DNA from 4 places in the Bacillus sp. NEAU-Y102 genome. Region 3 is predicted to be linked to each of the others. Evidence: riboswitches for the same ligand, from Rfam matches in the RefSeq annotation. Region 3 holds a riboswitch; each other region holds the start of a gene.
What was found. A riboswitch is a leader RNA that binds a small molecule or an ion and turns the genes downstream of it on or off. The one in region 3 is predicted to bind S-adenosylmethionine.
Positions count from the first base shown of each region.

Region 1: another riboswitch for S-adenosylmethionine. It lies ahead of ACYFX0_RS25245 (methionine ABC transporter ATP-binding protein); the one in region 3 lies ahead of ACYFX0_RS07000 (Na+/H+ antiporter NhaC family protein).
Region 2: another riboswitch for S-adenosylmethionine. It lies ahead of ACYFX0_RS00445 (M20 family metallopeptidase); the one in region 3 lies ahead of ACYFX0_RS07000 (Na+/H+ antiporter NhaC family protein).
Region 4: another riboswitch for S-adenosylmethionine. It lies ahead of ACYFX0_RS21850 (methionine ABC transporter ATP-binding protein); the one in region 3 lies ahead of ACYFX0_RS07000 (Na+/H+ antiporter NhaC family protein).

Region 1 covers NZ_JBTWFK010000012.1:89,494-94,692, forward strand. Annotated here, with positions in the region: gene ACYFX0_RS25230 (toprim domain-containing protein) at 1-226, shown strand, start outside; gene ACYFX0_RS25235 (thioredoxin family protein) at 230-538, shown strand; gene ACYFX0_RS25240 (hypothetical protein) at 691-1,035, shown strand; SAM riboswitch class I at 1,161-1,268, shown strand; gene ACYFX0_RS25245 (methionine ABC transporter ATP-binding protein) at 1,447-2,472, shown strand; gene ACYFX0_RS25250 (methionine ABC transporter permease) at 2,465-3,130, shown strand; gene metQ (methionine ABC transporter substrate-binding lipoprotein MetQ) at 3,154-3,966, shown strand; gene metQ (methionine ABC transporter substrate-binding lipoprotein MetQ) at 4,038-4,844, shown strand; gene sufC (Fe-S cluster assembly ATPase SufC) at 5,083-5,199, shown strand, end outside.
Region 2 covers NZ_JBTWFK010000001.1:96,743-101,941, reverse strand. Annotated here, with positions in the region: gene ACYFX0_RS00460 (hypothetical protein) at 65-388, opposite strand; gene ACYFX0_RS00455 (VOC family protein) at 524-916, opposite strand; gene ACYFX0_RS00450 (AAA domain-containing protein) at 1,028-3,337, shown strand; SAM riboswitch class I at 3,413-3,514, shown strand; gene ACYFX0_RS00445 (M20 family metallopeptidase) at 3,603-4,808, shown strand; gene ACYFX0_RS00440 (MDR family MFS transporter) at 5,160-5,199, shown strand, end outside.
Region 3 covers NZ_JBTWFK010000002.1:116,227-121,425, forward strand. Annotated here, with positions in the region: gene ACYFX0_RS06995 (lmo0954 family membrane protein) at 1-244, opposite strand, end outside; gene ACYFX0_RS07000 (Na+/H+ antiporter NhaC family protein) at 426-1,742, opposite strand; SAM riboswitch class I at 1,837-1,942, opposite strand; gene ACYFX0_RS07005 (ribonuclease FAU-1 family protein) at 2,063-2,581, opposite strand; gene gltP (glutamate/aspartate:proton symporter GltP) at 2,650-3,924, opposite strand; gene ACYFX0_RS07015 (murein hydrolase activator EnvC family protein) at 4,419-5,199, shown strand, end outside.
Region 4 covers NZ_JBTWFK010000009.1:22,659-27,857, forward strand. Annotated here, with positions in the region: gene ACYFX0_RS21835 (TSUP family transporter) at 1-423, shown strand, start outside; gene pruA (L-glutamate gamma-semialdehyde dehydrogenase) at 577-2,124, shown strand; partial or broken gene ACYFX0_RS21845 (cysteine hydrolase family protein) at 2,375-2,940, opposite strand; SAM riboswitch class I at 3,184-3,289, shown strand; gene ACYFX0_RS21850 (methionine ABC transporter ATP-binding protein) at 3,413-4,432, shown strand; gene ACYFX0_RS21855 (methionine ABC transporter permease) at 4,422-5,087, shown strand; gene ACYFX0_RS21860 (MetQ/NlpA family ABC transporter substrate-binding protein) at 5,109-5,199, shown strand, end outside.

The DNA of each region.
Region 1 (5,199 bases), on a different contig from region 3:
AATGGATGAGCTCGTTGATCAGTTTTTTGATAAGGAAGTGTATGTGCTAGTAGATGCTGATGATGCTGGAGAAAAGTTAAGGAAACAATTTCGAAAAGAATTTCCGCAAGCCGAGCATATCTATATTGATCGCTCGTACCGAGAAGTGGCAACTGCGCCATCTACACACTTAGCAAATGTATTATGGGGAGCCGACATTGACGTTTATACAGAATATTTACGGTAAGGAATGATAGAAGTGATTGATTGGACAGGAGCCGAAGCTACATCCCTAATAGAGAACGAAGAAAAAACAGTGTTATATGTATATACTCCAATGTGTGGAACATGCCAATTAGCAAAAAAGATGTTAACAGTCGTTGAGATGACAATTGAAGAGTTGAAAATTGGGATGTTAGATTTAAATTATGCTCCACATTTAGCAAAAGAGTATGGGATTGAAAGTGTACCTTGTTTACTTGTTTTTGAAAATGGGACACTGATGAAGAAGATATACGCATTTCATTCGGTTGAATATTTATATACGGAATTAAAGTAGGCGGCAAAATTTTTGCCGCCTCGACATATTTCTTGGGAAATATGTCGAGATGCAGGATGGATACAGTATTTGTCGAGCGAAAATAACAGGATTGCTCTTTAGTGAGAGGGAATGGTATGTAATAGAAAGTGATATGAAGGATGTGATTTAGGGTGAGATTATATTCTTTGCTTCAATCATTTGTAAATTACGCTAATGGTCAATATCATTTAGAGCCGCTTTTAAGACGAGAGGAAAAAACTGTTAATTTCCGTTTGGGAGATGAAAGTTGTTCGTTACAAATTTCAAGAGATTATATAGAGCTGGTACATGAGGAAAGAGGAACGGAACAAATCATTTGCTTAGACGAAAAGGATATAGAACAATTGGTTAATGGAAATGTACGATTGCAAATGTTAATGAACGATGGACGTGTACAATATTCGGGAACGTATCGAACGATGCTATTAGTCGAATCGATGTTTCATATATGTAAACCGATGTCAGTAGGTGCTTAAAATTCTGAAGGTTCATTTTTTGCGAAAATTTCTGTTGACATGGTGTTTGGATATTGATACAATTCAATTCATAAAATATAGACAATTTCATAAATTACAAATCAGACGAAAATTGAATCTGATTTCTCTTATCAAGAGAGGTGGAGGGACTGTGCCCTGTGAAGCCCGGCAACCGTCAACTTATGTTGAAATGGTGCCAATTCCTGCAAAGCAAATGCTTTGAGAGATGAGAGAGAGGGATAATGTTGTTATATACGCACATAAACCTTTCTGCTTCTCTAAAGCAGAAAGGTTTTTTTATTGTTTGAATGTGGAGGACATTCAAATAATAAAAGTAGTGATAACGGTGGACTACACGCATTAAACATAAAAAATTGCGGAGTCGACCTAAACAAAAAAGGGGTGAACATCATGATTCTATTAGAGAATGTAAAGAAAATATATAAAGCAAAAAGCGGTGATGTCACTGCTGTAGATAACGCCAATTTAAAAATAGAAAAAGGCGAAATATTTGGTGTTATCGGATATAGCGGCGCTGGGAAAAGTTCTTTAATCAGATTGTTTAACCAGTTAGAAAAACCGACTTCTGGCCAAATTACAATTGCGAATCGTGTTATATCAACAATTACAGGAAGTGAACTTCGTAAGGCAAGGCAAGAAATCGGAATGATTTTTCAACACTTCAACTTACTTTGGTCACGAACTGTACGTGAAAATATTGAGTTTCCACTTGAAATTGCAGGTGTTGATAAAACGAAGAGAAGAAAACGTGTTGATGAATTAATTCATCTTGTCGGATTAGAAGGAAGAGGAGACGCGTACCCATCTCAGCTGAGCGGGGGACAAAAACAACGCGTTGGGATTGCAAGAGCATTAGCTAACAACCCACAAGTACTTTTATGTGATGAAGCAACGTCGGCTCTTGATCCAGAAACGACAGATCAAATTTTGGATTTACTATTAGACATCAATAAGCGCCTTGGTTTAACAATTGTACTCATTACACATGAGATGCACGTAATTCGAAAGATTTGTAATCGAGTGGCGGTAATGGAGAGAGGAAAGATTGTAGAAACGGGTCCAGTACTTGATGTATTCCGTAATCCGAAGCAAGATATTACGAAACGATTTGTACAGCAGTTAACAGATTCTGAAGATACAAATGAAACGATTGAATGTTTAATTGAAAAATATCCAGATGGAAAAGTAATTCGTTTGCAGTTTATTGGTGAGGCTGTAGAAAGACCAGTGCTTCAACGATTGATGCAACGCAGTGATATAGAAGTTAGCATTTTGCAAGGAAATATCGCACAAACGAATAACGGTTCTTACGGTAGTTTAGTTGTTCATTTAAATGGTGAGGAAACAGCGATCCAGCAAGCAATAGAAGGAATTCATCAAGATCAAGTAGAGCTGGAGGTGATTGCACATGGATAAGTTACTCGCAAATGTTGATTGGAATCAAATGTTAGAAGCAACGGGTGAAACGTTATATATGACGGCAATCGCAGCTCTTGCGACATTTGTTTTAGGACTAATTTTAGGATTGTTACTCTTCATGACAGCAAAAGATAATTTATGGGAAAACAAATCAATTAATACGGTGATTGGAGCATTCGTAAATATATTCCGTTCTATACCGTTCATCATTTTAATTATTTTATTAATCCCATTCACAAAGATTCTTCTTGGAACAATTCTTGGAGCAAGTGCAGCGCTGCCGGCTTTAATTATTGGAGCGGCACCATTCTACGCGAGAATGGTTGAAATCGCACTTCGCGAAATTGATAAAGGTGTAATTGAAGCTTCAAAAGCAATGGGAGCAAAAACAAGCACAATTATTTTGAAAGTGTTAATTCCAGAATCGTTACCAGCATTAGTATCTGGTATTACGGTTACGACAATTGCTTTAGTAGGATATACAGCAATGGCGGGAGTTGTTGGTGCTGGTGGCCTTGGAACACTTGCTTACTTAGAAGGATTCCAAAGAGGAAATAACGATGTAACAATCGTTGCGACAATTTGTGTATTACTAGTTGTATTTTTAATTCAGTGGATTGGTGATAGTTTAACGACTCGAATAGATAAACGATAATAAAAAATGGGAGGATGTTTCAAATGAAAAAATTATTACTTACAGCACTTATTTCAACTTCAATTTTTGGCTTAGCTGCTTGTGGCGGGAAAGATAAAGATGAAAAGAAGCTTGTTGTTGGTGCTTCTAACGTACCGCACGCTGAAATTTTAGAAAAGGCAAAACCGTTACTTGAGAAAAAAGGAATTGAATTAGAAGTGAAAAAATTCCAAGATTACGTGTTGCCAAATAAATCGTTAGCGGATAAGGATTTAGATGCAAACTACTTCCAGCACATTCCGTATTTAGAAAAAGAAATTAAAGATAAAAAGTATGACTTTGAAGTAGCAGGGAAAATTCATTTAGAGCCAATTGGTGTATATTCTCAAAAATATAAGAGCTTAAAAGAACTTCCGGACGGAGCGACAATTATTATGAGTAATTCTGTTGCTGACCATGGACGTGGTTTAGCAATTTTACAAAAAGAAGGTATTTTAAAAGTTAAAGATGGGGTAGATCCAGTTAAAGCAACTCCAAAAGATATTGCAGATAATCCGAAAAATCTAAAATTCAAAACGGATATCGAGCCTGGTTTATTGCCACAAGTGTATAACAATAAAGAAGGCGACGCTGTTTTAATTAACTCTAACTATGCAATTGATGCAAAGTTAAATCCGGAAAAAGATGCAATTGCAATTGAAGGAAATGATTCACCGTACGCAAACATAGTAGCTGTTCGTAAAGGCGATAAAGATAAGAAAGAGATTAAAGCTCTTGTAGAAGTATTACATTCTAAAGAAATTGAAGACTTCATTAATAAAGAATATAAAGGGGCAGTTGTTCCTGTAAAAGAATAATTGCTGAAAAGGGCTGGTGTATGCCAGCCTTTTTTATAACTACATAACTATAGGGGAGAAGGGGACATCATATGAGAAAGATTCTATTGTCAGTTGTTACAGCGCTGTCTGTATTTACATTAGCTGCTTGCGGAGGGAAAGAAGAGAATAAGCTTGTTGTTGGAGCTTCTAACGTGCCGCACGCTGTTATTTTAGAGAAAGCACAGCCAATCTTAGAGAAAAAAGGCATTAAGTTAGAGATTAAAAAGTTCCAGGATTATGTACTGCCAAATAAAGCGTTAGCGGATAAGGAAATTGATGCGAACTACTTCCAACACATTCCTTATTTAGATAAAGAAATTCAAGAAAAGGGATATAAAATTGTAAACGCAGGAAAAATCCATTTAGAGCCAATGGGGATTTATTCTAAGAAATATAAAAGTTTAAAAGAATTGCCAGATGGCGGAACAGTTATTATGAGTAATAACGTAGCGGAGCGTGGCCGTATGCTCGCATTGTTACAAAAAGGCGGCGTTATTAAATTAAAAGACGGTGTAGATGTTGTTAAAGCGACAGTAAAAGATGTTGTAGAAAATCCGAAAAACTTAAAGTTTAAAACAGATGTAGAGCCTGGATTGTCACCAAAGCTGTATGAAAATAATGAGGGAGATGCTTTATTTATTAATTCGAACTATGCAATTGATGCAAAATTAAATCCAACGAAGGATGCAATTGCGATTGAAGGATCAGACTCTCCGTATGCAAACATCATTGCAGTTCGTAAAGGTGACGAGAAGAAAAAAGAAATTAAAGAATTAGTAGAAGTATTGCATTCAAAAGAAATTCAAGACTTTATTAATAAAGAATATAAAGGTGCTGTACTTCCGATAAGTGAATAATTATAAGGAAAGGACTGGGAATTTACCGGTCCTTTTTTCTTTATATAAATAAGAAGAAAGGTGTATCATATAAAGGTGAAAAGGAAATACTTATATACATTTGTGAAAAAACGGTTACTTTTTTTCGTCGTTTGCGATATCATTTTATTTGATATAAAATTAGAATGAGAATAAAATGAGAATATGAACGTTTTAGGAATTTTTAAAATGTATATATAGGATTAATGGAGGTATTGAGATGGCTGGTTCTACATTAACGGTTAAAGACTTACACGTATCAATTGACGGCAAAGAAATTTTAAAGGGTGTAAACCTTGAAGTAAAAGGTGGAGAAATCCACGCAATTATGGGACCT
Region 2 (5,199 bases), on a different contig from region 3:
ACATAAAACCTTAGTTTGATAACGATATGGCGCTACTCATAAAAAAGAAATAGGAGAGAATATCCTATTTCTTTTTATTAATATAATAAAATGTAATGAATAGATCCAAAGTAATGATAATAATTAGAAGTAACAAGTGTATAAGTGCATCAGTTTTTCCGTTTAGTAAAGACTTTACAAAGAAATCCCATTCTGTTTCATAGGGAGGTTCTACCCAATTTCGTTGCAGACCTAATACCATTCCATTTATAAAATAGACAATACTTAATAGAATCCTTCCAACAAATAAGGCAGCTGTTTTTATATTCCAATCCTTTATCTTGATTACATAAAGGATTGGAAATAGTATCAGTATCCAAAAAACAATAATAAAGACTGTATTTCCCATTCTCTCCTCCTAACAAAATGATTGTATTTTTAATCTTGGTAAATTCTTAGGTTGGAGGTATGTTTCATTGTTACTGGTTAAAAACAAGGACCGTAATTCCGGCTCCTTTTCTATCCCGCAAAATAAAGGTTTGCTTTATCTCTCCGTCTCAAAAAACTCAATCCACTCTCCATCAGGACCAGCGAAGAATATGTAACGTGTTCCATCTGGTAATGTTTCGACTTCTTCTCCTAGTAAAAAGGTTACTGTGTGTTTCTTTAGTCTTGTGATTTCTTCTTCTAATGAATCTACCTTAAAGCAAATGTGATGTACTTTTCCTTCTGCCGGAAGAGAAGAATTGTAGCCTTCAATTAATTCAAGTATCGTTTCCTTCGATTCTTCTACACCTAAAAAAGCGAGTTTTAAGTCTGGGTTTGGGTGTCCCATTCGCTTAATGAGCTGTAAGCCAACTACTTTTTCATAAAAAGTAATAGATGTTTCTAAGTTTGCAACCATAAGTCCTACGTGTTCAATTCTTCTAACTGGCATGTAGATTCCTTCTTTCTGAAAATTATATACAATATATTATTGAAAATTAAGAAAATAAGCAAGATAAAAACCTTACAAATTTAAGCGTGTTGTATGGTATAGTGAGAAAGTATGTTTGGGGAGAAGGAAGGAGATTATACGATGAATATACCTACTCAAACTCCTTCATTATCGGAAACGATGAAAGAGTGGCATTATGCATTAGCATATGAAATTAAACATTGGAAAACGATAGGTGGTAGTAAAATTTCTATCATGAACGGTCGTTTTTTATATACAGATTATGAGAATACAGTGTATGTATTTCAGCTTATTTCGGAAGTAAGTTTACCTGAAGGTTCACCAATTCGAATTGAGTTCGATGGTGAGGAAGCGACAGGAGAAGTATTATCTGTACATGGATTAGAAATAGAATTGAAATTAAATGATTATATACAAGGTGAAATAAGAGAAGCGGTTTTATACAGTGAACCGTGGCAACTTTTAGAGCAACTGCAAGAGCGATTGAAAGAAGCACGTAAAGATAAGCTAAAACGTAATCGTATAAAGCGTCTCGTTGATGGGACGAGCAGTCCGAAGCATATTGAGAAGATGAAAAATCCGAAAAATGAACTAGCATATCGTTCGTTTTACAATCCGACAACGTACGTATGGGGACCGCCTGGAACAGGGAAGTCGTACAATTTATCACGTATTATTTCGGCTCATTACCAAAAAGGAAAATCGGTACTTGTGTTAGCTCATAGTAATGCGGCAGTGGACGTATTAATGAGCGAAGTAACGAAACAAATTGAGAAGAAAAAGAAATGGACACCTGGCGAAATTGTTCGTTACGGTTATAGTCAACATGAACATATACGAAATCATGAAACATTACTTACGTCGAAGCTAGTTGAAACGACGAACGGATCTTGGGGAGAAGAAAGACTCTATTTAGAAGAAACACGACAAGATCTTCGTGAAAAGATTTTATCATATAAAGCGACTTCTGCTGATAAGAAGCGTATACAAGAGATTGAAAGTGATCTTCGAAAGCAAAAAGCGAAAATTAAAGAAGTAGAAAAAGAATATATTGAAAATGCGAAAGTAATTGGTGCAACTCTATCAAAATGTGCAATTGATGCGCTAATTTATGAGCGTACATTTGATTTAGTTGTCGTAGATGAAGTGAGTATGGCGTTCGTTCCGCAAATCGCATTAGCTGCTTCACTTGGAAAACGTATCGTTGTTTGTGGCGACTTTTTACAATTACCTCCAATTGCGATGGCGAACCATGAACTTGTTCGCAAATGGCTTGGGGAAGATATGTTTTACCATGCTGGGATTGTTGAGTCTGTTAATAAATCAGAAGCACATCCGAACCTATTTATGTTGCAGGAACAAAGACGTATGCATGCGGATATATCGAAGTTTACGAATTCGTTTATTTATAAAAATAGAGTATACGATCATCCGTCTGTTTCAGAGCGTAAAGAACTTGCGCAATTGCAGCCGTTCGCAAATGAAGCGAGTGTTTTATTTGATACGAGCAAAATGGGAGCTTTTTCGTTAAAAGATGCGGCTTCTGGTTCACGTTTTAACATTATGTCTGGTTTAGTAGCGATGCAAATGATGTTAATCGGATTGTTAGACGGTGTTCAGTCGATTGGTGTTGTGACACCTTACAGGGCGCAGTCACGCTTTTTATCAACGTGTATTAGAGAAATGTTGCAGAGAACGAAATATCAAAACATACCAGTTTTAGCGGCGACAGTTCATAAGTTCCAAGGTTCTGAAAGAGATATGATGATCTTTGATACGGTTGACAGTTATCCGCAAGAACGACCTGGCGTATTATTCTTTGATCACAAAAACCATCGCCTCGTCAATGTAGCAGTGACAAGAGCGAGAGGGAAGTTCATTCAATTATCAGATTGCCATTATATGCGTAAAAACCTTTCGAGAAAACAAGCGTTATCACAATTAACAGCTCATATAGAACGTCATGGAGATGTGTATGATCGCACGACATCAAGACAATTGTGGGAACGGAAAATTTCGAAACGTTTACGCTGGTTTATGGAAATGAATCTTGAAGAGCCGAAAGGGTTATTAAAAGATATTTTAGCCGCAAAACGAAAAATTATTATTTCACTTCCAAGTACAAAACAAGTGGATAAGCGAGTATGGCAAGCGTTAATGCGTACAAATGCACAGATAACAGTTTATAGTGATGGACCAGTTCCACTGAAAAATGTAAAGTTACAAAGACAAAATAAAGCATTCCCGTTTATCGTAATTGATGATGAAATCTTCTGGGCAGGCGCACCGCTTACATCTCAAATGATGTTTGAAGGTAGTACAGAATTTCCGTACGTATGTGCCAGACTGCAAGCGCCAGAAACAATTGGTGTATTAAAAGGATTTTTAGATATTCGGTAAATTCGGATAGGAATTCCTTGACTTTTATTTGGAATGAACTTAGAATGAATGTAATTTAATATAATTTTATGAAAATTCTTATCGCGAGAGGTGGAGGGACTGGCCCTATGATACCTCGGCAGCGGATTCGTTATGAATACTGTGCCAATTCCAGCAAGGTAACTTGAAAGATAAGAAAGAAGCTCATTTTGATTGTATATACAGAAGCCTCTTTCTATCTTTTAGAAAGAGGCTTTTTTACGTGAAAATAAAAGGAGGAAGAACAATGGGAGCGACAGGAGTAACGTCACAAAGAAAAACAATTGAAGAGAGTATCGAAAGAAATAAGGAAAAGTACATAGAAACAAGTCATGATATTCATGCGAATCCGGAGATTGGAAACCAAGAGTTTTACGCATCCAGAACGTTAAGCTTATTACTAGGTAGTGCAGGATTTCAGCTGCAACACAATATAGCTGGACATGAAACAGGTTTTATCGCGCGAAAAAGTTCAGGAAAACAAGGACCAGTCATTGCATTTTTAGCGGAGTATGACGCTTTACCAGGACTAGGTCATGCGTGTGGTCACAATTTAATTGGCACAATTAGCGTTGCAGCAGCAATCGCATTATCAGAAACGCTTGAAGAAATTGGCGGGGAAGTTGTCGTGTTTGGTACACCAGCAGAAGAAGGCGGGCCAAATGGTAGCGCGAAATCAAGTTATGTAAAGGCAGGTTTATTTAAAGACATTGATGCGGCGCTTATGATTCATCCGAGCGCAAAGACAGCGACAACGAGTCCTTCATTAGCAGTCGATCCACTTGATTTTCATTTTTACGGAAAAACAGCTCACGCTGCAGCCTCACCAGAAGAAGGGATTAATGCATTAGATGCGGTTATTCAGCTCTATAACAGTATTAACGCACTTCGCCAACAACTTCCGTCAGACGTGAAAATTCATGGCGTTATTACAGAAGGCGGAAAAGCACCTAACATTATTCCTGACTACGCCGCGGCAAGGTTCTTCATCCGCGCAGCAACGCGAAAAAGATGTGCAGAAGTAACAGAAAAAGTAAGAAACATTGCTGAGGGAGCAGCGTTAGCAACAGGTGCAAAAGTAAAAATTCATCAATTCCAAAATGAAATCGATGAATTACTCGTAACAAAAACATATAACGATATCGTAGCGGAAGAATTAGAACTATTAGGTGAAGAGGTAAATCGTAAAGAAAGAGTAGGGATCGGTTCAACCGACGCAGGAAACGTAAGTCAAGTCGTACCGACAATTCATCCGTACATTAAAATCGGACCAGATGACTTAATTGCACATACGAATGAATTTAGAGAAGCAGCACGTTCAGAACTTGGAGATAAAGCATTAATTACATCGGCAAAAGCATTAGCAAATACGGCGTATCGATTAATTACGGAAGAAGGGTTGTTAGAGAAGGTGAAGGAGGAGTTTAGAGAGGTGCAGAGGAATCAGGGGTAAGGCACTTTTTCGAATATAAATCTAATTCATATGCAGAAATAATAGAAAAGAACATTGAAAAAAATCAATGTTCTTTTCTATTTATGAATCATTTGTTTCTTCATTAATTTTGAGGATGAATTTCTTTATTGATATCTTGGATCTGGTCTAGTCTAGTTTAATAGTAACGGTGATCTGTGAGTTCGAATTGCATTAAAGGATAATAACTAGAGAATGTGTTGTAATTAAAATTTATATTTCTATATTAATTTGTAAAATAAATTCACTTTATGTTATTATATTTCCCTTGGACTGACAGTTTATAAAATGTATAGTGAATATTTGAAAAGTTAAAATAGGGGATGTATTACGTTGAAATGGTTATCTTGGGACAGAAATTTAAAAACTAGAT
Region 3 (5,199 bases):
AGTATAAAACCACTAAAGCAGCGATACCGATTAATGCTGGTGAATGAGAAAGTGCAATGGATAAACCGATTAAACCAACAATACCCCAAGCTAACTTTCCAAAAAATGATTTAGCTCGCACAAATGATTTATAGCTCCAATATACAACTCCTGCTCCGATTGCGAATCCTACAATACCAGCAAGACTACCAAGAGCAATTAAAGCCAAAATACCGGCTGCGATAAACGCTAGAAATTGTTTCATCTTGTGCTTGCCTCCCTTCGATTTGATACTCTTATCTTAACTATTTTTTCATCTTTCCATAACGAGCTTAAGAACCGTTTTTAACTCAGACTTAAGACCGAGTCATATTCAGCCCTTTACGCAAAAAAACGTGCAGAGTCTATTCTCTGCACGTTTTTTAATTACTAACGTTCATATTAGATTAAGCTGTTTTATGATACTTTTTTTTCTCAGCTACTTTCGAAAACCTTGGAAACCCAATTAAAATAGAAACAATCCCACATACTCCAACTAAAATTGGATAAAATGCATATGGTAACAATTCAACCGGAGATAACGCTGCAAATCCTGCTGCCGTTAACATTTGGGCACCGTACGGGATCAACCCTTGCACACAACATGAGAAAAGATCTAATACACTCGCTGATTTACGAGGATCTATTTCATATTGATCCGCAATATTTTTTGCAAGCGGGCCTGTAAAAATAATCGAAATCGTATTATTTGCTGTACACATATTCGTCATACTCACTAAACCAGCAATACCAAATTCCGCTCCTTTTTTCGAACGAATATTACGTGTTAATACATTCATTAAATATTGAATACCACCATTATATTGGATTAATTCAACCATACCGCCAATTAATATAGCAAGTAATACTAACTCCATCATACCGCCCATTCCAGTCGTTACACTTTTAAAGAAACTTTCTAACGTGTAACTTCCATCTATAAGACCGATAACACCAGATAGTACAGTTCCACCAGTTAATACGATAAGTACATTCCAGCCAAGTAGAGCTGTAATAAGTACTCCTGCGTACGGTAAAATCTTTATCCAATCAAAGCTATGCGCTTTAACCTGCGTATCACTTCCTGAAGTAACTATTACTAATAGTACAATTGTAATAATAGCCGCTGGTAATACAATTAAAAAGTTCGTTTTAAACTTATCTTTCATTTCTGTTCCTTGTGAACGAACAGCTGCGATTGTTGTATCTGAAATAAATGATAAATTATCACCAAACATCGCTCCGCCAACAACAGTAGCCATCGTAAGCGCAATTGAGATATCAGTTTGACCACTAATACCTACAGCAATTGGTGCTAACGCTGCAATTGTTCCCATTGAAGTCCCCATAGCTAATGAAATAAATGCACCAATAACAAAGATTCCAGCTACGATAAATCCTGGCGGTAAAATAGTTAACGCTAAATTAACAGTTGAATCTACCCCGCCCATTCCTTTAGCAGTTTCAGAAAATGCACCAGCAAGCACAAAAATTAATACCATAATCATAATATCTGGATTTCCTGCACCTTTAGCGAACCGCTCTACTTTCACATTAAAACTTTCTTTACGATTCATCACTAAAGCAACTCCTACAGCAATTGAAATCGCTACAAGTATCGGCAATTTATAGAAATCACCTGTAATAATTCCAGAACCAATAAATAGCGCCAAAAATATCCCAAGTGGTAATAAAGCTAAACCATTTCCTCTCGTTTCTTTCAAAGTACCATCTCTCCCTAGTTTCAACCTTTTTCTAATGAATAACAAAAGACCTCTTCCGATGAGAAGAGGTCTTATACATCTATAAGAAACACTCTTCTCATCTTTCAAGCACACGCTTGCTGGATTTGGCACAGCACTCTGAAATCGAGTCCGCTGCCGAGGCATCGTAGGGCCAGTCCCTCCGCCTCTCTTTATAAGAAGGTTTCATATTTATTTTTTAATAATAATTTCTTCCCTAACTTTACTCGCTTACAAAACAAAAGTCAATTATTTTTTGTATAGATTTTTTTGGTAATTATACAAAAATTTGAATACAACAATCATTTTAACTTTTCGATTTCTTCTTCCAATATTGAAATCCAATAAAATTCACTATTTTTTATTGCTGCTAATATCCATTTCGTAGTGTACCAAGCTAACTCATACTCTTCCTTCGTGACATCGCCACTTTTATAAGCATCCTCTAGCTCTTCTTCATCTAATATATACACCTTACCGCTGGGTAATAATACTACATCTAAATATAAATCATCAAAATACGGTAAACCACGATCGTCTATTTCATATTCTTTCGTCACATCAATATAATATTGCACTAAATTGTGCCTATCATCTAACATAGCTGTAATCGCAAAGTTCTTTCCATTAATGAAATATTGAACCCACGTATACCCATCACTTGCAATACAAATTTCTTTACCATCATATTCTTTACAACTAGGCTCTCTCACTTTTTTTATATCCAGTATTCCGAGCATTCCCTCTTCCACTTGCTTAACCGTATAACTCTTTTCTATTAGTCTCTTCCACGAAGCACCGTCACCATATTTACGTTTCATTATGTCTGCTCCTCTTCTATATACAGAAAAGCTCCCACATATTATGTGAGAGCTTGTTCATATTATAATTAAGCAGCTTGACCCTTTTCAGAAATCTCTTTTAAATAAGCTTGTCCTTTTTCAGCGTCATATTGACCTTCCCACTTAGACATAACTACAGCTGCTAAAGAGTTTCCTACAACGTTAACTGCTGTACGAGCCATATCTAAAATACGGTCAATACCAGCAATGAACGCTAAACCTTCAGGTGGAATACCTACTGTACCAAGTGTCGCTAATAATACAACGAATGATACGCCCGGTACACCTGCGATACCTTTTGATGTAACCATTAATACAAGTAATAATGTAATTTGTTGTGTAATAGATAAATCAATACCGTACATTTGCGCCAAGAAAATCGCCGCAATTGCTTGATATAAAGTTGATCCATCTAAGTTAAATGAATAACCTGTCGGAATAACGAAAGATGTAATTGCTTTCGGACAACCGAATTTCTCCATTTTCTCCATGATTTTCGGTAAAACTGTTTCTGAGCTTGCTGTAGAATACGCTAAGATCAGCTCGTCTTTTAAAATCTTAAAGAATTGGAAAATGTTAATTCCAAATATTTTCGCTGTAAGTCCTAAGACAACTACGACGAAGAAGATCATTGCTCCATATACGACAATTAGTAATTTCCCTAATGGAATTAATGAAGCAAGACCAAATGTAGAAACTGTAACACCAATTAGTGCAAACACACCAAATGGTGCAAATTTCATAACTTGGTTTGTTACATAAAACATTGCGTCAGCTACACCTTGGAAAAATTGAAGAACTGGTCTTCCTCTTTCACCAATTGCTGCTACACCTAAACCAAATAGTACAGAGAAGAATATAATAGCAAGCATATCTCCGTCAGCTAATGACTTCATAATGTTCGTTGGAACAATATTTACAAATGTATCTGCAAATGAATGACTTTGTACTTGCTCTGTTGTATGTGTATATTTTGAAATATCTGTCTTTGTTAACTGCTCCATATTCACGCCTTTTCCTGGTTGGAAAATATTCGCTATTAATAGACCAACAATAATTGCAATTGTTGTAATAATTTCAAAGTAAATAATTGTTTTTCCGCCTAGTCGACCTAGTTTTTTAACATCGCCAACACCAGCAACCCCAACAACAATACTTGCTACAACAATCGGTACAACGATCATTTTAATTAATCGGATGAAAATATCACCAATTGGTTGTAAATAACTCACTACAGCCGGATTGCCAAAGAAAATCGCCCCAACTGCAATACCAAGTGCAAGTCCTATTAATATTTGCCATGCAAGTCCTATTCTTTTCATATTTGTTGTAACCCCCTCTTCGATGTGTCACTCTATCTCTCATTCTATCTCTATAAAACTAAGAAATTAAGAGTATTACATATTATTCGACAATTCACTACATTTTGTCCCTGTTAAAAATCATAAATCAAAATTTAAAATCTGACAACAAAATAACTTTGCTCGAACACAAATAATTTTCTTGACAAAAAATAAACTCATGTCAGAAAACCTCACATGAGAACGATTCCTTACTAGTATTTCATTGGCTTTCTAAGTAATATTTCACCCCATAAAAACTCTTACTTCCCTCCTGCATTTTACAAATAAATCAAAAATTTACCTTTGTTACACATATAAATAAAATGTAAGTACTATGACAATTAAAGTTGAAAAATGATAAATTCCGACAAAACTTAGCAATTTTATAAAGTTTTCTTTACATTATGATTACAACGATAGACACCCTTCTTCTTATGATATATAACATTCATAGGGAAAGGAGTCAGACAACAATGAAAAAGAAATTTGCAGCGTTTAGTGTTTTAGCAGCAGGAACGATTTTTGCTTCCCCGTTACTTTCACCCGTATACGCTGAAACGAATCAAGATAAATTAACTAACATTCAATCTGAATTAGAAGGCAAACAAAGTGACTTACAAAATAAATCAGTCGAGAAAGAACAAATAGAAAAAGAAATTCAAGAATTACAGAAGAAAATCGATGAATTAACTACTTCTATTAATAAAAACGAGGCTGAATTAAACGATACAAAAAAAGAAATTAGCAAAACACAACAAGTAATTACTGACAAAAAGAAACATATAGAACAATTACAAACAAACATAGATACACGTCAGGAAGTTATTAAACAACGATTACAATCTATGCAAGAAAAACCGCGTACAAATATCATTACAGAAGTATTAACAAACTCTACAAACATTGCTGATCTTGTTGATAATATGTACTCCGTAAGTTTAATATTAAACAACGATACAGATATTGTAAAAAAACAAACATCTGATCAAAATGCTGTAACTACAGAAAAAGAAGCTGTTGAGAAAAAAGAACAACAACTGAAAGAATCTGAGCAAAAACTAGAACAAAAACAGCAAGAATTACAAAATAACCAACAACAGCAACAAACTCTTATTAACGATCTACATACGAAAGTAGCAAAAGTAGATTCAGAGATTGAAGGATTAGAAGAATCCAAAGGTATTTTAGAAAATCAACGTCAAGCTGTTCAAAAAGCAATTGAAGAAGAAAAACGTGCCGAAGAAGCTCGTAAAG
Region 4 (5,199 bases), on a different contig from region 3:
TATATTATTGCAAAAAAGAATTGGGGAAGTGTGTCTACCTATAAGAAGATGACGCAAAGAAAAACATTAATATTTTTCTTTGCTATTTTAATGATAGGATTTTATGATGGATTTTTTGGACCAGGGACAGGGTCGTTTTTAATTTTTGCATTTTTATTAATTGGCTTGGATTTTATTCAAGCGGCAGCATCTGGAAAACTTTTGAACTTTGTTAGTAATATTGTATCTTTAATTACTTTTTTATTTTTAGACATAATTCATTTTGAATACGGTATTATCATGGGATTATCAATGATCTTAGGTGCTTATTTTGGATCGAAGTTTGCGGTTCAAAAAGGTGTTGGATATGTAAGAACTTTATTTTTATTAGTTACTATATTATTGATCGGGAAAAATGTTTTGGAATATACTCATATTTTGTAGATTCATACGCATGTATGAATCTCTTTTTTTATTATATTTTAAAAATTTATTAATTTTTAAAATATAAGTCTAGGAATATTTGAATAAATCTAAATTATCGTGTAGAATAATGTTGTAAAATGTAAACGTTTTTCTAAGGGGAGGCTAAAAAAAATGGTAGTAGCATACAAACATGAGCCATTTACAGATTTTTCAGTGGAGGCTAACAAATTAGCGTTTGAAGAAGGTTTAAAGAAAGTAGAATCTTATCTTGGACAAGACTATCCATTAATTATTGGGGGAGAAAAAATCACTACAGAAGACAAAATTGTTTCTGTAAACCCTGCAAATAAAGAGGAACTTGTTGGTCGTGTTTCAAAAGCAAGCCGTGAGTTAGCTGAAAAAGCAATGCAAGTAGCGGATGAAACATTCCAAACTTGGAGAAAATCAAAGCCAGAAATGCGTGCAGACATTTTATTCCGTGCTGCAGCAATCGTTCGTCGCAGAAAACATGAATTCTCTGCTATTCTTGTAAAAGAAGCAGGTAAGCCATGGAATGAGGCAGATGCTGATACAGCAGAAGCAATCGACTTTATGGAATATTATGGTCGTCAAATGTTAAAATTAAAAGACGGTATTCCAGTAGAAAGCCGTCCAATTGAATATAATCGTTTCTCTTACATTCCATTAGGAGTAGGTGTTATCATTTCTCCTTGGAACTTCCCATTCGCAATTATGGCAGGTATGACAACAGCTGCTTTAGTTTCTGGTAACACAGTATTACTAAAACCAGCTAGTACAACTCCTGTAGTAGCAGCGAAATTTATGGAAGTATTAGAAGAAGCTGGCTTACCAGCTGGTGTAGTAAACTTCGTTCCAGGTAATGGTTCTGAAGTTGGTGACTACTTAGTAGATCACCCTCGTACACGTTTCGTAAGCTTCACTGGATCTCGTGATGTAGGTATCCGTATCTATGAGCGTGCAGCGAAAGTAAACCCAGGACAAATTTGGTTAAAACGTGTTATCGCTGAAATGGGCGGTAAAGATACAATCGTTGTTGATAAAGAAGCAGATCTTGAATTAGCAGCTAAGTCTATCGTTGCATCAGCATTCGGATTCTCAGGACAAAAATGTTCTGCATGTTCTCGTGCAGTAATCCATGAAGATGTATACGATCACGTATTAAATCGTGCTGTTGAATTAACAAAAGAATTAACAGTTGCTAACCCAGCTGTATTAGGTACAAACATGGGTCCTGTTAATGACCAAGCTGCATTTGATAAAGTAATGAGCTATGTTGCAATTGGTAAAGAAGAAGGTAGAATCTTAGCAGGTGGCGAAGGAGACGATTCTAAAGGCTGGTTCATCCAACCAACAATCGTTGCTGACGTTGCAGAAGATGCTCGCTTAATGAAAGAAGAAATCTTCGGACCAGTAGTAGCATTCTGTAAAGCGAAAGACTTCGATCATGCACTTGCAATTGCAAACAATACGGAATACGGTTTAACAGGTGCTGTTATTACTAACAACCGTGACCATATTGAAAAAGCACGCGAAGACTTCCACGTTGGTAACTTATACTTCAACCGTGGATGTACTGGTGCAATCGTAGGTTACCAACCATTCGGTGGCTTTAACATGTCTGGTACAGACTCTAAAGCTGGTGGACCTGATTACTTAGCACTTCACATGCAAGCAAAAACTACTTCTGAAACTTTATAAGAAATAGTAGAGGAGCTCTTCACAGAATGTGAAGAGCTCCTTTTAAAATTGAAATCCTATATATTACCATCGTTCGAAGGGAATGAGCTAAAACCTATTAATAGCGTGATAAACATGTGAACAGAAATAAAATGATGAGAAAAGTTGACTTATTAGTCATATTTTTTAGTATTCATTTTGAGAATTTCCTGTATAATACAATTTGAAAGAAAATCTATGGTTCGACAAGGAACACTCCTTTCAGTTTTGCTCACTGAAAGGAGTGTTTTTTTATGTAGCTAAAAATTCTTGCGTGCTTATTACATTTGCATATACGCCATTTAAACTAGCTAAAACTGTATTGTGAATATAAACAGCTGGTATAGTAGCGTTCTTAAAAGAAAGGTCTTTTGTAGCACAAGCGTCATGTATAACGGTACATTGAAAGCCAAAATCGAATGCAGCCCTTACTGTTGCATCGATACACATATGAGTCATCATCCCGCATACAACGACATGTTCAATATTTAAACGTTTTAATTGCTCTAGAAGATTAGTTTCTCGGAAGCTATTTGGATAATGTTTGACTATAACTGTTTCTTCTCTAAGTGGACGTACGCTTTCATGAATATGTACACCTTCTGTATTAGGTAGGAAAAAAGTAGCGTCATCTTTTATAGCTACGTGTTGGATATGAAAAATAGGTTCGCTGTTTTTTCTAAAGTGTTGTAATAACTGATTAGTATATTCGCTTGCTTCTACTGGATTACGCAATTCCATCTTTCCATTTGGAAAATAATCGTTTTGAATATCGACGAGTAAAAGAGCTGTTTTCATATATTTATCTTCCTCCGAGTTTCATATTCAAATAAATTTATTCAATTTGTAGAGAGGATTCTCCTGTTTAAAAATATGAGGAAGAGGAATTTTAAATAACCTTGAAAGTTACTATTTTTCAGATGAATATTCATCTGAAAATTTTAATAAAGGAATAATTAATATTTTTCTAAAAAATGTATTGACTCTTATTATTCTGAGTTCTATAATGAGAATTAATTAAACGACAATTAAATCGATACATTCTTATCCAGAGAGGTGGAGGGACTGGCCCTACGATACCTCAGCAACGGGTTTTTTAATACCGTGCTAACTCCAGCAAGCCATATAAAGGCTTGGAAGATGAGAAGATGTGAACGAGTACATATAAGTGCTCTCCTTCTTATCTTTATGGTTGATAAGAAGGAGGGCACTTTTTATTTTACCTCGAAAGCTCTGCTTCAAGTTTTTACAGCATATAGGAGGGGGAAAAATGATTTCTTTTAACAATGTAAGTAAAGTGTATGAATCAGCTGGGCAATCTGTTCATGCGGTGGAGGATGTAACATTATCAGTTGAGAAAGGCGAAATTTTTGGCATTATCGGTTTTAGTGGAGCTGGAAAGAGTACATTATTACGCTTAGTAAATATGTTAGAGAGACCAACGGCAGGAACGATTTCAATAGATGATAAAGATATTACATCATTATCGACGAAAGAATTACGCAAACTAAGACAAAGAATCGGAATGATTTTTCAAAGCTTTAATTTATTTAATTCAAGAACAGTGTTTGGGAATATTGCTTATCCATTAAAGTTAGCGAAATTGCCAAAGAACGAGATAAAGGAACGAGTGAATGAACTGCTGAGGTTTGTAGGGTTAGAAGATAAAGCAAACTATTATCCAGAACAGCTATCAGGGGGACAAAAGCAGCGTGTTGGTATTGCTAGAGCACTTGCGACATCGCCAGATATTCTTATATGTGATGAGGCAACATCAGCCTTAGATCCAGAAACGACGACAGAAATTCTAAACTTATTAAAGAAAGTAAATCGAGAATACAATTTAACAATTCTTCTTATTACACATGAAATGCATGTTGTGAAAGAAATTTGTCACCGTGTAGCTGTAATGGAGAAGGGAAAAGTTATTGAAGAAGGAAAACTGTTTGATGTTTTCACGCAACCAAAAACAAAGACGACTCAAAACTTTGTACGTTCTGTTATTAATGATCATTTACCAGAAAGTGTTCTAGCGAAAATTCAAAATGGTGGTCAAATTTATCGTCTAACATTTACTGGTGAGGAGACAGGACAGCCGGTACTATCATATATCGCAAAAAACTATAACGTTGATGTAAATGTACTGTACGGAAATATTATTGAACTTCAAAATGTGCTATTTGGAAATCTGCTTGTAGAATTGCAAGGTGAGCAGAGGGAAATTCAAAAAGCATTACAACATCTAAGACTGCAAGTGCAGCTGAAGGAGGTAGAAGCTCATGCGAGTTGATTGGAGTATATTTTGGCCGCGCATACTAGATGCGACGGGAGATACCCTCTTAATGGTAATTGTAACACTTATATTCGCTACAATTCTGGGTATACCTCTAGGTTTACTTTTATATGTAACGAGAAAAGGAAACTTTTTAGAAAATAAATGGGTCTTTTCTATTCTTAACATCATAATTAATACAATTCGTCCGGTACCATTCATTATCTTTTTAGTAGCTTTAAGCCCACTAACAAGAAGCGTTATTGGAACGACGATTGGAACAGCAGCGGCAATTTTCCCGATGACGTTAGTCGCATCAATTGGTATTGCTAGAATGGTTGAAACAAATCTTGTTTCCGTTCCGAAAGGAGTAATTGAAGCAGCGCAAGCAATGGGCGCCTCGCCAATTAGAATCGTTTTTGAAATCCTTGTACCAGAAGCGTTAGCACCATTAATCTTAGGTGTCACGTTTATGACAGTTGGTTTAATTGAATTTTCTGCAGTTGCTGGGCTTGTCGGTGGTGGCGGTCTTGGTGACTTGGCAATGACATATGGTTATCAACGTTTTGATACATCGGTTATGTTCGTAACGGTCGTGTTACTTATCATTCTCGTACAGATAGCTCAAAATTTAGGAAACTACTTTGCGAAAGTCTTGTTACGCAGATCATAAAAAGGAAGAGAGGAAAAGAAAATGAAGAAAATTTTAGCATTTGCATTATCAGCGATTGTAGGAGTCTCAGCATTAAGCGGCTGCTCAAGTGGAGACACGGGTGCAGGAGCGA